Regions from separate parts of the Bacillus luti genome, predicted to be linked through region 1. Evidence: a T-box and tRNA genes for the amino acid it is inferred to sense, from the RefSeq annotation. Region 1 holds a T-box; the other regions hold tRNA genes.
The links. A T-box is a leader RNA that pairs with one kind of tRNA and senses whether it is charged. The one in region 1 lies ahead of lysS (lysine--tRNA ligase), so its partner is inferred to be a tRNA-Lys.

Region 1 (4,800 bases):
TCAGCTAAAACCAGGTGGATATATGGTTTTTACAACGGTTTCTAAAAAAGCTCCAATGTACAGAAAAGGAAAAGAGTTGGATCAAGATTATTTTGAGGTAATGGAAGGTGTAAAAATGTTCTTCTATGATCCGGAATCTATAAACCAAGATTTTAATAAGTATGGATTGGTACAAGTTTCGGAAATTGATGAACCGAATAAGAATATGGTAGATAAACCTTCAATCAATTTCATAATGATAACATGTCAGAAAGAACTATAAATAAAAGTTATTAAGAATTATTAAAGATGTTTATATATTGATTATGCACAAATAAAAAGGACAAGCATATAATATAAATACCTTTTAACTTTAGGTAACCTTAACTTTCGTTAATAGGGCATCTCAAAATCCCCAAAAGAGCACTTGCGGAAACAAGTGCTCTTTTATTTATCCCGCTTTAATGGGCAGTAAGACCCCCACCTCAAAATTCAGCGAAAGCAAAGAAGTTAGGTGGGGATCAACTGCCCATAAAAGTCCGATTGGTGAAGGCTAATAATCAGTGGGGGATGAAGAAAACCCCCACTGATTAAAGTTTCACTTTATTAAGGATGACTTTTAAAGTTTTATTTCTGAACGACAAATGTAATCGCATTTGTTTTTAATTGAATATGTCTTTCATTTCGAACTATATCATAAGCTAATTCTTTTATTTCAACTTTTATTTCTTTCCATTCCTTATAAATGCTTTTTAAAGTATTTATCATTTCTTCTGTTGAAAGATTAATTTCAATTAAAGCATCTAATTCTTCATTCGTTTTTAAATCAATTTCTTGTATGTTCGAGTTAATAATTAAACAATTAATACCACCAGTCTTTGTACCTTTTTTCATAGAATGGAGCACATTTGTTAAATCTTCTTCTGATTTAACATGCTCTAAACTGGATACTGCAACGATATAATCATAAGTGTTAGAGGCAATATAGTAGTTTTCAATTGCTGCTTGTTCTGTTTTTATAACCTCGAATACATCATGTTCTTTGCTATAAATTTGTAGCTTTTTTAAAGCGGAATCAAGCAAGTCAACACATGTAACAGTACCGCTAGTATTTTTTATCTTTTGTGCAATTGGAATGCTATTTCTACCGACGCCAGAGCCGAGGTCAAGTACTTGCAAGTTTTTTTGTCCTGCAAAGTGATCTATTAAGTCCATCACCGTTTTAACTGGTTTGCTAAGCCAAGATCCAGCTTCAAACAGTTTATATTGTTCATAGCAAAGATCGTGATATTTCTTTTCTTCTTGTCTTATGTATTCGATACGGTTCATATTGTTTCAGCTCCAATATTTTTATTGCAAAATTCATATGTAGGACAACCTTTAATATTTGTTTGAATTCGAAAGATACCACCTGCATGTGGATAGTCCTTTAATTCGTCATCTGTCATTCTTGTTCTGGCTGTTGTAACATATAAATCTGTTAAATTAGGCCCTCCAAATGTACACGACGTTACATATAACGCTGGAATTGGGATACTTAATATTTGGTCTCCAGTTAAAGGATTCCATCTAGTAATCTTTGAACCTCCCCAATGTGCAATCCATAAACAACCTTCTTCATCAATTGTCATACCGTCGGGTAGCCCATCATTTTCGTGGAAAATGATTACATCAATTGGATTGAGAATTTTTCCAGTATACTTATCATAATGATAGCGAACCACTTTTTTAGTAGGTGTATCAATATAGTAAAGGTATTTATGGTTGGGTGACCAAGCAATTCCATTTGATGTATTTACATGTGAAACTTTTTTCTCTACGCTCAAATTATTATTTAAACAATACAAAGAACCTGCAGTATTAATACCATATGTATCTGTAGTACCTGCCCAAAAGCGGCCAGCTGGATCACATTTTCCATCATTAAAACGGTTTTCTATTAAATGTGATTCAGGGTCAAAAATATGTGTCAATTTTTCTGTATATACATTAATAGAATAAAAGCCGTTTTCCATAGCTAAGAGTAGTACGTCCTCTAAATATGGAACAACACAACCAATTTGTTGATTGAGAGTGATTACTCGGTTCGTATTAGCGGTAGGATTATATATGCATAATTTTTTCTCCATAATATCAACCCAATATAAAAGCTGCTTTTTCTCATCCCAACATGGTCCTTCAGCTAAACTTGCTTTAGCATCCAAAACTAATTCTATATTACTGAACAAGATGTTCACCTCGTTTTATAAGATATTTATATAATTCGATAAAAATAGAGGTAAACCTTTAGTAAGAAGATATTAAGATTTGTAAGGTAGACAATCAATCTTCTAAAATTATTGAAAAGTGTATAAACACGGAGAGGAAAATGCATATGATGTTTTATGAGATTGTTTGCTTTTCTTGTAAGAACATATTTCGTGTTTACGAAGGTAGTGAAAAATATAAGAGATTTAAAGAGAAACCAAAAGGGGCATATTGTTGTGATGAGTGTAGCCACAAAATTCAATTAGAAGCGATAAAGCATTTTTTTAGATAGTTATATATTCTGTTTAGAAAAGTTTGACAATAAAAGTGTTATAAATTATCATATAAAAAAACTAATATTTAAAATGGCATGGAAGAGAAGAGTAGTTAAGAAAGAATACGTACAGAGAGCTCTGGTAGCTGAGAAAGAGCAGTATACATCTTAATGAAAAAAGACTTGGAGCTGCGCAAGGAACTAATTTGTTTAGGGATGGTGCGACGGGTTCTCCCGTTATAGAGATAGGGTATAAGCATATTTTGCCGTACCTGAAGAGGTTAATATGGTGACATATTAACAAACTGAGGTGGTACCGCGAAGCTAATAACTCTCGTCCTCAAGATGAATAATCTTGGGGGTGGGAGTTTTTTTATTGCAAAAAAATGAAAATGTGAGAACAAAAATATAATTGAGGTGAGTAGTATATGCATTGGGCGTATGAAGTAGCACATGAATTAATTAGAAAACATCCAAACAAAGAAACTTTTGTTTGCGCTTCAGGAATTAGTCCATCTGGTTCTGTTCATATCGGGAACTTCCGTGAAATTGTAACGACTTATTTCGTTGTAAGAGCGCTTAAAGATTTAGGGAAAAAGACTCGTTTCATTTTTTCATGGGATGATTATGACAGGTTTAGAAAAGTCCCTAAAAATATTGATCCATCTTTTGCTAAATATATTGGTATGCCATACTGTGATATTCCAGATCCATATGGATGTCATAACTCATATGCGGAGCATTTTGAAAAAGAGTTTGAAAAGTCGCTCCAAGTATTTGGGATTGAAGTGGAATTCATATATCAAAACGCTGAGTATAGAAGCGGAAGGTATAACGCAAATATATTAGAGTCTTTATATAAAAGAAAAGAAATATATGATATTTTAATGAGTTTTAAAACTGGGGAGTGTAGTGAGGAAGAACGAGAGAATTTTTATCCGGTTACATTATATTGTGAGAAATGCGGGAAAGATGCAACAACGATTACACATTTTGATGAAGTATTGAAAACAGTTCGGTATGAATGTGAATGCGGAAATCAAAATGAATTATCAATATTAAATACAAATAAAATGAAACTGAATTGGAAAATCGATTGGCCGATGAGATGGATGATTGAGGATGTTGTTTTTGAACCGGGCGGCAGAGATCATTCATCAGAAACAGGTAGTTATAATGTATCAAAGGAAATTGCGAGGGAAGTATTCAATCGTGAAGCTCCACATTACGTTGCTTATGATTTCATTGGAATTAAAGGGAATCATGAAAAAATGTCTAGTTCCTTAGGGAATAGTATTACACCTAGCGAGTTGCTAAAAGTGTATTTGCCCGAAGTGATTCTATTTATGTTTGCAAAATATAGGCCAGACGCAGCGTTTCATATCGGTCTTGATGAAGATGTGATTCGCAATTTTACAGAGTATGAACGATTAAAAGATAGTTATAAAAATAAAATGCTCAAAAATGAAGATTTATTTGATGCAATGAAGCTCTCTAGAGCTGATAGCCGAGTTAATGAATATCCGAAATTTAATCAAGTAGCAGGAACGTTACCATTATTACATTTTGATTCATCTATTTTACAAAGTATATTAGAAAAAACAGATAGAAGTTATGCATTACCTGAAATGATTGCAATAAGTAATCGGGTGGAATATTGGATTAGAAACTTTCAATCTGAAAAATTAATTACAGTAAATCAAGAGAGAAATATAGAGTTTTACAACACATTAGATGACAGGCAGAAAGGATGGTTAGTAGAAGTTTGCAAAACACTTCGTTCTAATAACGATTACTCTAACTTAATGGAACAATTGTATTCGATTTGTCATCATGAAGATAAAAAGATAATGAAAGAAAATCAAAAACAATTATTCACCATTATATATAAGCTCATTATGAATCAATCAAATGGTCCTCGTATACCATTATTGATACATGTGGTAGGCATAGAAAAATTAATCACATTATTAGATTTCTAAAACATAGTGAAAAGCAACGCAAGTACCCAAATTTCTAAGCACTTGCGTTGCAAATTTTACTATCGTGAATACATTTTCGGACATTCATCACCACGTGGTTCATAAAAGCAATGGCTTTTAAACTGTCCTACAAACGGCTGATTATACCATTCAGGTGGACAAGCTCCAGTTGGACGGAAATACCAAAGAGCCCATCTTGCTGGCCAGCGCCATTCACCTTGTAAAACTTTTCTTGCGATTTCTTTTTCTGATTCACGAGCGCGTTGGTAAAAATATCCGTATTGTACAGCTTCAAATCCACCTGGGCTTTGATATACT
Region 2 (4,800 bases), 2.2 Mb from region 1:
GTTCAATTGTTAAGGATTTTGGAGGATTATCCATTGGTGGAAGGGCTAAAACAATATGGTGTCCGTATAGTCCCGTGCTACCAACTTGTAAGCTGACTCCTTCGTAAATTTTTCCTTTATCATCAGTGACAGTATAATCAAGTGCTGGCCAGCTATCATTAACTTCCATTTCTTTTGGATAATCAAAGGTCAAATCAACCCTCGTTGAAAGTGAAGAAAAGGTTACTTGATTTACTGTTAATGCATACAGATTATCTTTCGTTAATGTTTTTATATTAGGAGTGAATTTACGAATCTCATCTTCAACTTTTGTAAGAGGAAATGCTACGTTCCATGTTCCTGTTTGTCCAAATAAATTTTTCCCATGGACGGAAACATCAATTTTATCACCAAATTCACCGTAATTAGCCAGAGTGAATTCATGCTGCTCAATAATGCTGTTTCGTCCTTTTGGCTTCTGTGAAGTAGAACTAATTGCAGCTCTGACCTCTTTCCCATTAATGGTTACATAACTAAATCCAGCTTTCTCTTCATTGCTATTTGAAATAGTATTTTCTCCTTTGTATTCCACCGTGATCACTAAACGTCCACCATCGTAAACAGCTTCTTTCACCTTCATCGTTAAACCACTATGGTTATCTTGTCTCTCAATTGATGTAGCCAGCTCATCCTTTTCGATTTTATCAGCAGCAATATCATTAAATTGTGCATAAATGGGGCCTATAACTGGAACACTCGATAATGTCTTTGCCATAGTAGGAGAAATGAATCCAAAACCTAAGAGAGAAACACATATTCCACAAGCAACAAGACTAGAATACTTGATTGTTTTTTTTCTACGGTATCCATTTTTCTTAGCTTGAAGCATGGCTGTTTTTTCTCTTTGAATTAACCGATCTTCTGGTATAGGAATATCATTGATATGGTGATTAAATTCTTCTTTATTCATAACTATATCCCTCCTTTAAAATGGGGCGTAAAGCTTGCTTTGCTCGATGTAATTGAGATTTTACCGTTCCTTCTGGAGAATTAAGAACCTCAGCAATTTCCTTAATAGATAAATCGTGATAATACCTTAATAAAATAATAGTTTTGTAAGTAGGATCTAAAAAATTAAATGCCTCGATTAAATCCAAAGATTGTTCTAATTTATTCATGCTCTCTTCCGTACATAAATTAGAAAACATTTCATCATTCGCAACAAATTGTCTAGAGGATTTTCTTACAAAATCAATGGATTTAAAAACAAGAATTTTAGTAATCCAACTTTGAAATTTCTCGGGCTTTTTTAATTTTTTCAATGAAAGATACGCTTCATAAATTGTTTCTTGGTATATATCCAGTGCATCTTGTTCATTTCTTACATAAGAATAGGCTGTTCGATATAATTTCGGACGAACAAAAGTAATGAGTTGTTCAAATGCTTGATCATTTCCCCTTGTTGCTTGTTTTACTAGATAGGCTATGTCCATTTTTATTTCTTCCTCCCTTTACTAATATAGTCGAATGAGAGAATAAAAAGGTTGCAAAAATAAGTGCATATATATAAATCTTCTACAATTTATTGCAATGATTAAATACAGCATTAAAGAAAAGATACCCGAAATTCAAATAGAAAAAAGTATACAAGAAATCCATAAAAAAAAAAAGCAGACTATCCAAAGTCCACTTTTACACAACAAAAAAGAGATAGCAGATTATGCTATCTCTTTTAGTATGACCCGTACGGGATTCGAACCCGTGTTACCGCCGTGAAAGGGCGGTGTCTTAACCACTTGACCAACGGGCCAGTTACTGGCAGAGAAGAAGGGATTCGAACCCTCGCACCGCGTTAGCGATCTACTCCCTTAGCAGGGGAGCCCCTTGAGCCACTTGGGTACTTCTCTATAATATGGCTCCGCAGGTAGGACTCGAACCTACGACCGATCGGTTAACAGCCGATAGCTCTACCACTGAGCTACTGCGGAACAATTATGGTGGGCCTAAATGGACTCGAACCATCGACCTCACGCTTATCAGGCGTGCGCTCTAACCAGCTGAGCTATAGGCCCATAATTGAAAAGCGGGTGAAGAGAATCGAACTCTCGACCAGAGCTTGGAAGGCTCTTGTTTTACCACTAAACTACACCCGCATTAAATTGTAAATGGTGAGCCATGAAGGACTCGAACCTTCGACCCTCTGATTAAAAGTCAGATGCTCTACCAACTGAGCTAATGGCTCATTTTGAAAGTGGTGCCGACTAGAGGACTTGAACCCCCAACCTACTGATTACAAGTCAGTTGCTCTACCAATTGAGCTAAGTCGGCTTGCGACTTCAAAATGGTGGCTCGGGACGGAATCGAACCGCCGACACGAGGATTTTCAGTCCTCTGCTCTACCGACTGAGCTACCGAGCCTTATTAAAATGGCGGTCCCGACCGGGGTCGAACCGGCGATCTCCTGCGTGACAGGCAGGCATGTTAACCACTACACCACGGGACCATTTGGTTGCGGGGACAGGATTTGAACCTGCGACCTTCGGGTTATGAGCCCGACGAGCTACCGTGCTGCTCCACCCCGCGATGATAAAATATTTACTTTAGAAAAAAATGGAGGAGGTAGAGGGATTCGAACCCCCGCGCGACTCTCGCCGCCTGTCGGTTTTCAAGACCGATCCCTTCAGCCGAACTTGGGTATACCTCCGAGATATAAACGTCTAATGGTGGACCTTGTAGGACTCGAACCTACGACCGGACGGTTATGAGCCGTCTGCTCTAACCAGCTGAGCTAAAGGTCCTTTATGGTAGCGGCGGAGGGGATCGAACCCCCGACCTCACGGGTATGAACCGTACGCTCTAGCCAGCTGAGCTACACCGCCATAAATGATATTAAAATAAGTGGAGCCTAGCGGGATCGAACCGCTGACCTCCTGCGTGCAAGGCAGGCGCTCTCCCAGCTGAGCTAAGGCCCCATATTTTTGGGAATATCGGGAAGACAGGATTTGAACCTGCGACCCCCTGGTCCCAAACCAGGTGCTCTACCAAGCTGAGCCACTTCCCGTTAATAAAAGCGCGCCCGAGAGGAGTCGAACCCCTAACCTCTTGATCCGTAGTCAAACGCTCTATCCAATTGAGCTACGGGCGCATATGGTGCCGAGGGCGGGGGTCGAACCCGCACGGTGGTCACCCACCGCAGGATTTTAAGTCCTGTGCGTCTGCCTGTTCCGCCACCCCGGCATGTCATATTGAAAATTGGAGCGGAAGACGGGATTCGAACCCGCGACCCCAACCTTGGCAAGGTTGTATTCTACCACTGAACTACTTCCGCAAGACATGTATGAGTTATTTAATTAAAAGTGCGGGTGAAGGGAGTCGAACCCCCACGCCAAAGGCGCTAGATCCTAAGTCTAGTGCGTCTGCCAATTCCGCCACACCCGCATATTAATATTTCAAGAAAAAATGGGGCGACTGATGGGAATCGAACCCACGAATGCCGGAGCCACAATCCGGTGCGTTAACCACTTCGCCACAACCGCCATGATTTCTGGTGCCGACTAGAGGACTTGAACCCCCAACCTACTGATTACAAGTCAGTTGCTCTACCAATTGAGCTAAGTCGGCTAAATGGTGGAGGATGACGGGATCGAACCGCCGACCCCCTGCTTGTAAGGCAGGTGCTCTCCCAGCTGAGCTAATCCTCCATTTGCCTGGCAACGTCCTACTCTCACAGGGACAAGGTCCCAACTACCATCGGCGCTAGAGAGCTTAACTTCCGTGTTCGGTATGGGAACGGGTGTGGCCTCTCTGCCATCATTACCAGACTGTATTCATTTAAGACAAGAATTATTGTAACTTATTTAACTTTTAAAGTCAACAAGTTTTTTATATTCTTTCAAAACTAGATAACATTGCTTCATATTATATGGTTAAGTCCTCGATCTATTAGTATTCGTCAGCTCCACATGTCACCATGCTTCCACCTCGAACCTATCAACCTGATCATCTTTCAGGGATCTTACTAGCTTACGCTATGGGAAATCTCATCTTGAGGGGGGCTTCATGCTTAGATGCTTTCAGCACTTATCCCTTCCGCACATAGCTACCCAGCTATGCCCTTGGCAGAACAACTGGTACACCAGCGGTGCGTCCATCCCGGTCCTCTCGTACTAAGGACAGCTCCTCTCAAATTTCCTACGCCCACGACGGATAGGGACCGAACTGTCTCACGACGTTCTGAACCCAGCTCGCGTACCGCTTTAATGGGCGAACAGCCCAACCCTTGGGACCGACTACAGCCCCAGGATGCGATGAGCCGACATCGAGGTGCCAAACCTCCCCGTCGATGTGGACTCTTGGGGGAGATAAGCCTGTTATCCCCGGGGTAGCTTTTATCCGTTGAGCGATGGCCCTTCCATGCGGAACCACCGGATCACTAAGCCCGACTTTCGTCCCTGCTCGACTTGTAGGTCTCGCAGTCAAGCTCCCTTATGCCTTTGCACTCTACGAATGATTTCCAACCATTCTGAGGGAACCTTTGGGCGCCTCCGTTACACTTTAGGAGGCGACCGCCCCAGTCAAACTGCCCACCTGACACTGTCTCCCGGGTCGATAAGACCCGTAGGTTAGAATTTCAATACAGTCAGGGCGGTATCCCACCAGCGCCTCCACCGAAGCTAGCGCTCCGGTTTCAATGGCTCCCGCCTATCCTGTACAAACTGTACCAAAATTCAATATCAGGCTACAGTAAAGCTCCACGGGGTCTTTCCGTCCTGTCGCGGGTAACCTGCATCTTCACAGGTACTATAATTTCACCGAGTCTCT
Region 3 (4,800 bases), 2.3 Mb from region 1:
TAACGGAAAGCCGCAGTGAATAGGCCCAAGCGACTGTTTAGCAAAAACACAGCTCTCTGCGAAGCCGTAAGGCGAAGTATAGGGGGTGACACCTGCCCGGTGCTGGAAGGTTAAGGAGAGGGGTTAGCGTAAGCGAAGCTCTGAACTGAAGCCCCAGTAAACGGCGGCCGTAACTATAACGGTCCTAAGGTAGCGAAATTCCTTGTCGGGTAAGTTCCGACCCGCACGAAAGGTGTAACGATTTGGGCACTGTCTCAACCAGAGACTCGGTGAAATTATAGTACCTGTGAAGATGCAGGTTACCCGCGACAGGACGGAAAGACCCCGTGGAGCTTTACTGTAGCCTGATATTGAATTTTGGTACAGTTTGTACAGGATAGGCGGGAGCCATTGAAACCGGAGCGCTAGCTTCGGTGGAGGCGCTGGTGGGATACCGCCCTGACTGTATTGAAATTCTAACCTACGGGTCTTATCGACCCGGGAGACAGTGTCAGGTGGGCAGTTTGACTGGGGCGGTCGCCTCCTAAAGTGTAACGGAGGCGCCCAAAGGTTCCCTCAGAATGGTTGGAAATCATTCGTAGAGTGCAAAGGCATAAGGGAGCTTGACTGCGAGACCTACAAGTCGAGCAGGGACGAAAGTCGGGCTTAGTGATCCGGTGGTTCCGCATGGAAGGGCCATCGCTCAACGGATAAAAGCTACCCCGGGGATAACAGGCTTATCTCCCCCAAGAGTCCACATCGACGGGGAGGTTTGGCACCTCGATGTCGGCTCATCGCATCCTGGGGCTGTAGTCGGTCCCAAGGGTTGGGCTGTTCGCCCATTAAAGCGGTACGCGAGCTGGGTTCAGAACGTCGTGAGACAGTTCGGTCCCTATCCGTCGTGGGCGTAGGAAATTTGAGAGGAGCTGTCCTTAGTACGAGAGGACCGGGATGGACGCACCGCTGGTGTACCAGTTGTTCTGCCAAGGGCATAGCTGGGTAGCTATGTGCGGAAGGGATAAGTGCTGAAAGCATCTAAGCATGAAGCCCCCCTCAAGATGAGATTTCCCATAGCGTAAGCTAGTAAGATCCCTGAAAGATGATCAGGTTGATAGGTTCGAGGTGGAAGCATGGTGACATGTGGAGCTGACGAATACTAATAGATCGAGGACTTAACCATATAATATGTAGCAAATGTTATCTAGTTTTGAAGGAATATATGTTTAAATTTCTTCTTGACATTTCCTTGGAAATGTTGATAATGATAAAAGTCTGGTAATGATGGCAGAGAGGTCACACCCGTTCCCATACCGAACACGGAAGTTAAGCTCTCTAGCGCCGATGGTAGTTGGGACCTTGTCCCTGTGAGAGTAGGACGTTGCCAGGCTAATATTATTCCGCAGTAGCTCAGTGGTAGAGCTATCGGCTGTTAACCGATCGGTCGTAGGTTCGAGTCCTACCTGCGGAGCCATTATGCTTCCATAGCTCAGCTGGTAGAGCACTTCCATGGTAAGGAAGAGGTCACCGGTTCAAGCCCGGTTGGAAGCTTGGGAATAGGTTTAAAACTTTTTTGGCCCGTTGGTCAAGTGGTTAAGACACCGCCCTTTCACGGCGGTAACACGGGTTCGAATCCCGTACGGGTCACCACTTTTGGAGGATTAGCTCAGCTGGGAGAGCACCTGCCTTACAAGCAGGGGGTCGGCGGTTCGATCCCGTCATCCTCCACCATATATATTTAAATGTCGGAGGGGTAGCGAAGTGGCTAAACGCGGCGGACTGTAAATCCGCTCCTTCGGGTTCGGCAGTTCGAATCTGCCCCCCTCCACCATTTTCTTTAAAATAACCTGAGAGGGTTTATTTTTTTGAAAAGATAACCATACTAGTAAATATTAATGGGCTATAGCCAAGCGGTAAGGCAACGGACTTTGACTCCGTCATGCGCTGGTTCGAATCCAGCTAGCCCAGCCATTTACGAGCCATTAGCTCAGTTGGTAGAGCATCTGACTTTTAATCAGAGGGTCGAAGGTTCGAGTCCTTCATGGCTCACCATTTTCGCGGAAGTAGTTCAGTGGTAGAATACAACCTTGCCAAGGTTGGGGTCGCGGGTTCGAATCCCGTCTTCCGCTTAATTACTAAGGGGCCTTAGCTCAGCTGGGAGAGCGCCTGCCTTGCACGCAGGAGGTCAGCGGTTCGATCCCGCTAGGCTCCATCTAAATAGAGAAAGCTTACATCATATGATGTAAGCTTTTTTTGTGTTTAAAAAGACAACCTTCGTATTTGTCGTTTACAATGAAGAAAATGTAAAAATAAAGGGTGAGGGATAATTGTGAAAGTTGTCATTGCATCTGATTCATATAAAGAAAGCTTAAAAGCTATTGAAGTATGTGAGGCCATTGAAAGAGGTTTTAGAGAAATTTTTCCTAAAGCAGAGTATGTAAAAATGCCAATTGGAGATGGAGGAGAAGGAACGGTTGATTCACTTGTGGATGCTACAGGGGGAAGAATTATATCACTTCATGTGACAGGACCGCTTAGAGAACGTGTACAAGCCTTTTACGGTATGTCTAAGGATAATAAAACAGCGTTTATTGAAATGGCAGCAGCATCAGGATTACAACACGTTCCGATTGAAAAAAGAAATCCACTTATTACAACGACAAAAGGGACAGGAGAACTTATATTTACATGCGCTAGAACAAGGGGCTGAGCATATTATTTTGGGGCTCGGAGGAAGTGCGACAAATGATGGTGGAGCAGGTATGTTGTCCGCTTTGGGAGTCAGGTTTATAAATGGAGAGGGGGAAGTTATAGAGCCATCTGGAGGAACATTACATTCGATTGCAACAATTGATTTTTCGCGAATGGATTCACGTTTAACACATATAAAGATAGAAGCGGCATGTGATGTAGACAATCCGTTAGTTGGAATAAGGGGAGCATCTTTCGTATTTGGGAGGCAAAAGGGTGCGAATCTAGAGATGATGAAAGAGCTAGATGAGAATTTAAAGCATTATGCGAATATCCTTAAACAATACTTATCTTGCGACGTATCTAAAATGGCTGGTGCAGGAGCTGCAGGAGGAATGGGAGCAGCTGTTATTGCAGTGTTAAAGGGAAACTTGCGGAGGGGAATTGAAATTGTATTAGATTATACAAACTTTGATAAGCATATAGAAGGTGCGGATTTAATTATAACTGGTGAAGGTAGAATAGATGAACAAACAGCATATGGAAAGGCCCCTGTAGGTGTTGCGGAGCGCGCGAAACATTTTCATATTCCTGTGATTGCTATTGGAGGATCTGTATCTCCGAATTATTCGGCAGTTTACGAAAAAGGAATCGATGCAGTATTTAGTGTTACATCGAGTCCGATGACATTAGAAAAAGCATATAAAGTAGCAGAAGAGAATATCGAAATGACAGTGAAGAATATTGCAGCAGTGTGGAAAATAGCATCGAAAAAACACTTCTAAATGTAGGAGTGTTTTTTATTATTATTTAATAATAGTAATGGTAGTTGTTTCACTAAGTTAATTTTATACATATAATAGTCTTAAAATTTGGATTCTTCCTTCAGTATAAGTGAATAAAATGTATATCCATGCAGAAAAATGTTGAGTTGAGTCAGACTATATAAAAGATTTAAAATATTTAGTGAAGGCATAAAAGGGGGATACTATCTATGAAAAAAGAAATCTCGGTTATTGGAGTTCCAATGGATTTAGGACAGATGCGTCGCGGGGTTGATATGGGACCGAGCGCGATCCGTTATGCAGGGGTAATTGAAAGAATTAAAGAAATTGGATATGACGTTAAAGATATGGGAGATATATGTATAGAGAGAGAAAAAGAAGTAGATGAAAATACAAAGTTAAGAAACCTTACACAAGTTGCAACTGTATGTAATGAATTAGCGAGTAAGGTGGATCATATTATAGAAGAAGGTCGTTTTCCACTTGTATTAGGCGGTGACCATAGTATTGCTATCGGTACGCTAGCTGGTGTAGCGAAACATTATAAAAATTTAGGTGTTATTTGGTATGATGCACACGGTGACTTAAATACTGAAGAAACTTCACCGTCTGGAAATATTCACGGTATGTCACTTGCAGCAAGTTTAGGTTACGGACATCCCGCACTTGTAGACTTATACGGAGCGTACCCAAAGGTGAAGAAAGAGAACGTTGTAATTATCGGTGCACGTGCATTAGATGAAGGAGAAAAAGACTTCATTCGCAATGAAGGCATTAAAGTATTCTCAATGCACGAGATTGATCGTATGGGTATGACAGCTGTTATGGAAGAAACAATTGCGTATTTATCTCATACGGATGGTGTTCATTTATCATTAGATTTAGATGGTCTTGATCCTCATGATGCACCAGGAGTTGGAACACCTGTAATTGGCGGTTTATCTTATCGTGAAAGTCACTTAGCGATGGAGATGTTAGCAGAAGCTGATATTGTTACATCTGCTGAGTTTGTTGAAGTAAATACAATTTTAGATGAGAGAAACAGAACAGCAACAACAGCAGTTGCTTTAATGGGTTCTTTATTCGGTGAAAAACTAAAATAAATGTAAGAAAAGCAACTGAGAAGTTGCTTTTTTTATTTGAAAATAGGCGTATAATTATGATTTATATTATACTGTACGATAAGAATGTTTGACATCTTACCAATTAAACTAAAGGGGGCTGTTTGTAATTGTTGTTTGTTTCATGTATGGTATAATTAACTAGTTGTTGGAAATACATACAGATAGAGCATAAAACAATATTTCAATATATGGATAGAATTGCTCGTAAGTAGGAGGAAGGGTTA

Region 2: it encodes a tRNA-Lys, which carries the amino acid that the T-box ahead of lysS (lysine--tRNA ligase) is inferred to sense. The anticodon was not compared.
Region 3: it encodes a tRNA-Lys, which carries the amino acid that the T-box ahead of lysS (lysine--tRNA ligase) is inferred to sense. The anticodon was not compared.

Annotation. Positions count from the first base shown of each region.
Region 1 is NZ_CP040336.1:2,683,985-2,688,784, reverse strand. Features, by position in the region: gene EUC40_RS13770 (class I SAM-dependent methyltransferase) at 1-262, shown strand, start outside; gene EUC40_RS13765 (class I SAM-dependent methyltransferase) at 607-1,308, opposite strand; gene EUC40_RS13760 (SMP-30/gluconolactonase/LRE family protein) at 1,305-2,207, opposite strand; gene EUC40_RS13755 (DUF2197 domain-containing protein) at 2,348-2,518, shown strand; T-box leader at 2,589-2,845, shown strand; gene lysS (lysine--tRNA ligase) at 2,929-4,482, shown strand; gene EUC40_RS13745 (cell wall hydrolase) at 4,542-4,800, opposite strand, start outside.
Region 2 is NZ_CP040336.1:490,246-495,045, reverse strand. Features, by position in the region: gene EUC40_RS02610 (DUF4179 domain-containing protein) at 1-949, opposite strand, end outside; gene EUC40_RS02605 (sigma-70 family RNA polymerase sigma factor) at 942-1,472, opposite strand; tRNA gene EUC40_RS02600 (tRNA-Glu) at 1,718-1,789, opposite strand; tRNA gene EUC40_RS02595 (tRNA-Ser) at 1,796-1,886, opposite strand; tRNA gene EUC40_RS02590 (tRNA-Asn) at 1,893-1,967, opposite strand; tRNA gene EUC40_RS02585 (tRNA-Ile) at 1,975-2,051, opposite strand; tRNA gene EUC40_RS02580 (tRNA-Gly) at 2,062-2,132, opposite strand; tRNA gene EUC40_RS02575 (tRNA-Lys) at 2,146-2,221, opposite strand; tRNA gene EUC40_RS02570 (tRNA-Thr) at 2,232-2,307, opposite strand; tRNA gene EUC40_RS02565 (tRNA-Phe) at 2,322-2,397, opposite strand; tRNA gene EUC40_RS02560 (tRNA-Asp) at 2,407-2,482, opposite strand; tRNA gene EUC40_RS02555 (tRNA-Met) at 2,486-2,562, opposite strand; tRNA gene EUC40_RS02550 (tRNA-Ser) at 2,591-2,683, opposite strand; tRNA gene EUC40_RS02545 (tRNA-Ile) at 2,701-2,777, opposite strand; tRNA gene EUC40_RS02540 (tRNA-Met) at 2,782-2,858, opposite strand; tRNA gene EUC40_RS02535 (tRNA-Ala) at 2,879-2,951, opposite strand; tRNA gene EUC40_RS02530 (tRNA-Pro) at 2,967-3,040, opposite strand; tRNA gene EUC40_RS02525 (tRNA-Arg) at 3,051-3,124, opposite strand; tRNA gene EUC40_RS02520 (tRNA-Leu) at 3,128-3,216, opposite strand; tRNA gene EUC40_RS02515 (tRNA-Gly) at 3,233-3,307, opposite strand; tRNA gene EUC40_RS02510 (tRNA-Leu) at 3,337-3,417, opposite strand; tRNA gene EUC40_RS02505 (tRNA-His) at 3,440-3,515, opposite strand; tRNA gene EUC40_RS02500 (tRNA-Thr) at 3,525-3,600, opposite strand; tRNA gene EUC40_RS02495 (tRNA-Val) at 3,605-3,680, opposite strand; rRNA gene rrf (5S ribosomal RNA) at 3,685-3,800, opposite strand; rRNA gene EUC40_RS02485 (23S ribosomal RNA) at 3,902-4,800, opposite strand, start outside.
Region 3 is NZ_CP040336.1:4,960,396-4,965,195, reverse strand. Features, by position in the region: rRNA gene EUC40_RS25030 (23S ribosomal RNA) at 1-1,159, shown strand, start outside; rRNA gene rrf (5S ribosomal RNA) at 1,251-1,366, shown strand; tRNA gene EUC40_RS25020 (tRNA-Asn) at 1,376-1,450, shown strand; tRNA gene EUC40_RS25015 (tRNA-Thr) at 1,455-1,527, shown strand; tRNA gene EUC40_RS25010 (tRNA-Glu) at 1,552-1,626, shown strand; tRNA gene EUC40_RS25005 (tRNA-Val) at 1,632-1,707, shown strand; tRNA gene EUC40_RS25000 (tRNA-Tyr) at 1,724-1,807, shown strand; tRNA gene EUC40_RS24995 (tRNA-Gln) at 1,873-1,947, shown strand; tRNA gene EUC40_RS24990 (tRNA-Lys) at 1,953-2,028, shown strand; tRNA gene EUC40_RS24985 (tRNA-Gly) at 2,034-2,105, shown strand; tRNA gene EUC40_RS24980 (tRNA-Ala) at 2,116-2,188, shown strand; partial or broken gene EUC40_RS24975 (glycerate kinase) at 2,306-3,452, shown strand; gene rocF (arginase) at 3,662-4,555, shown strand.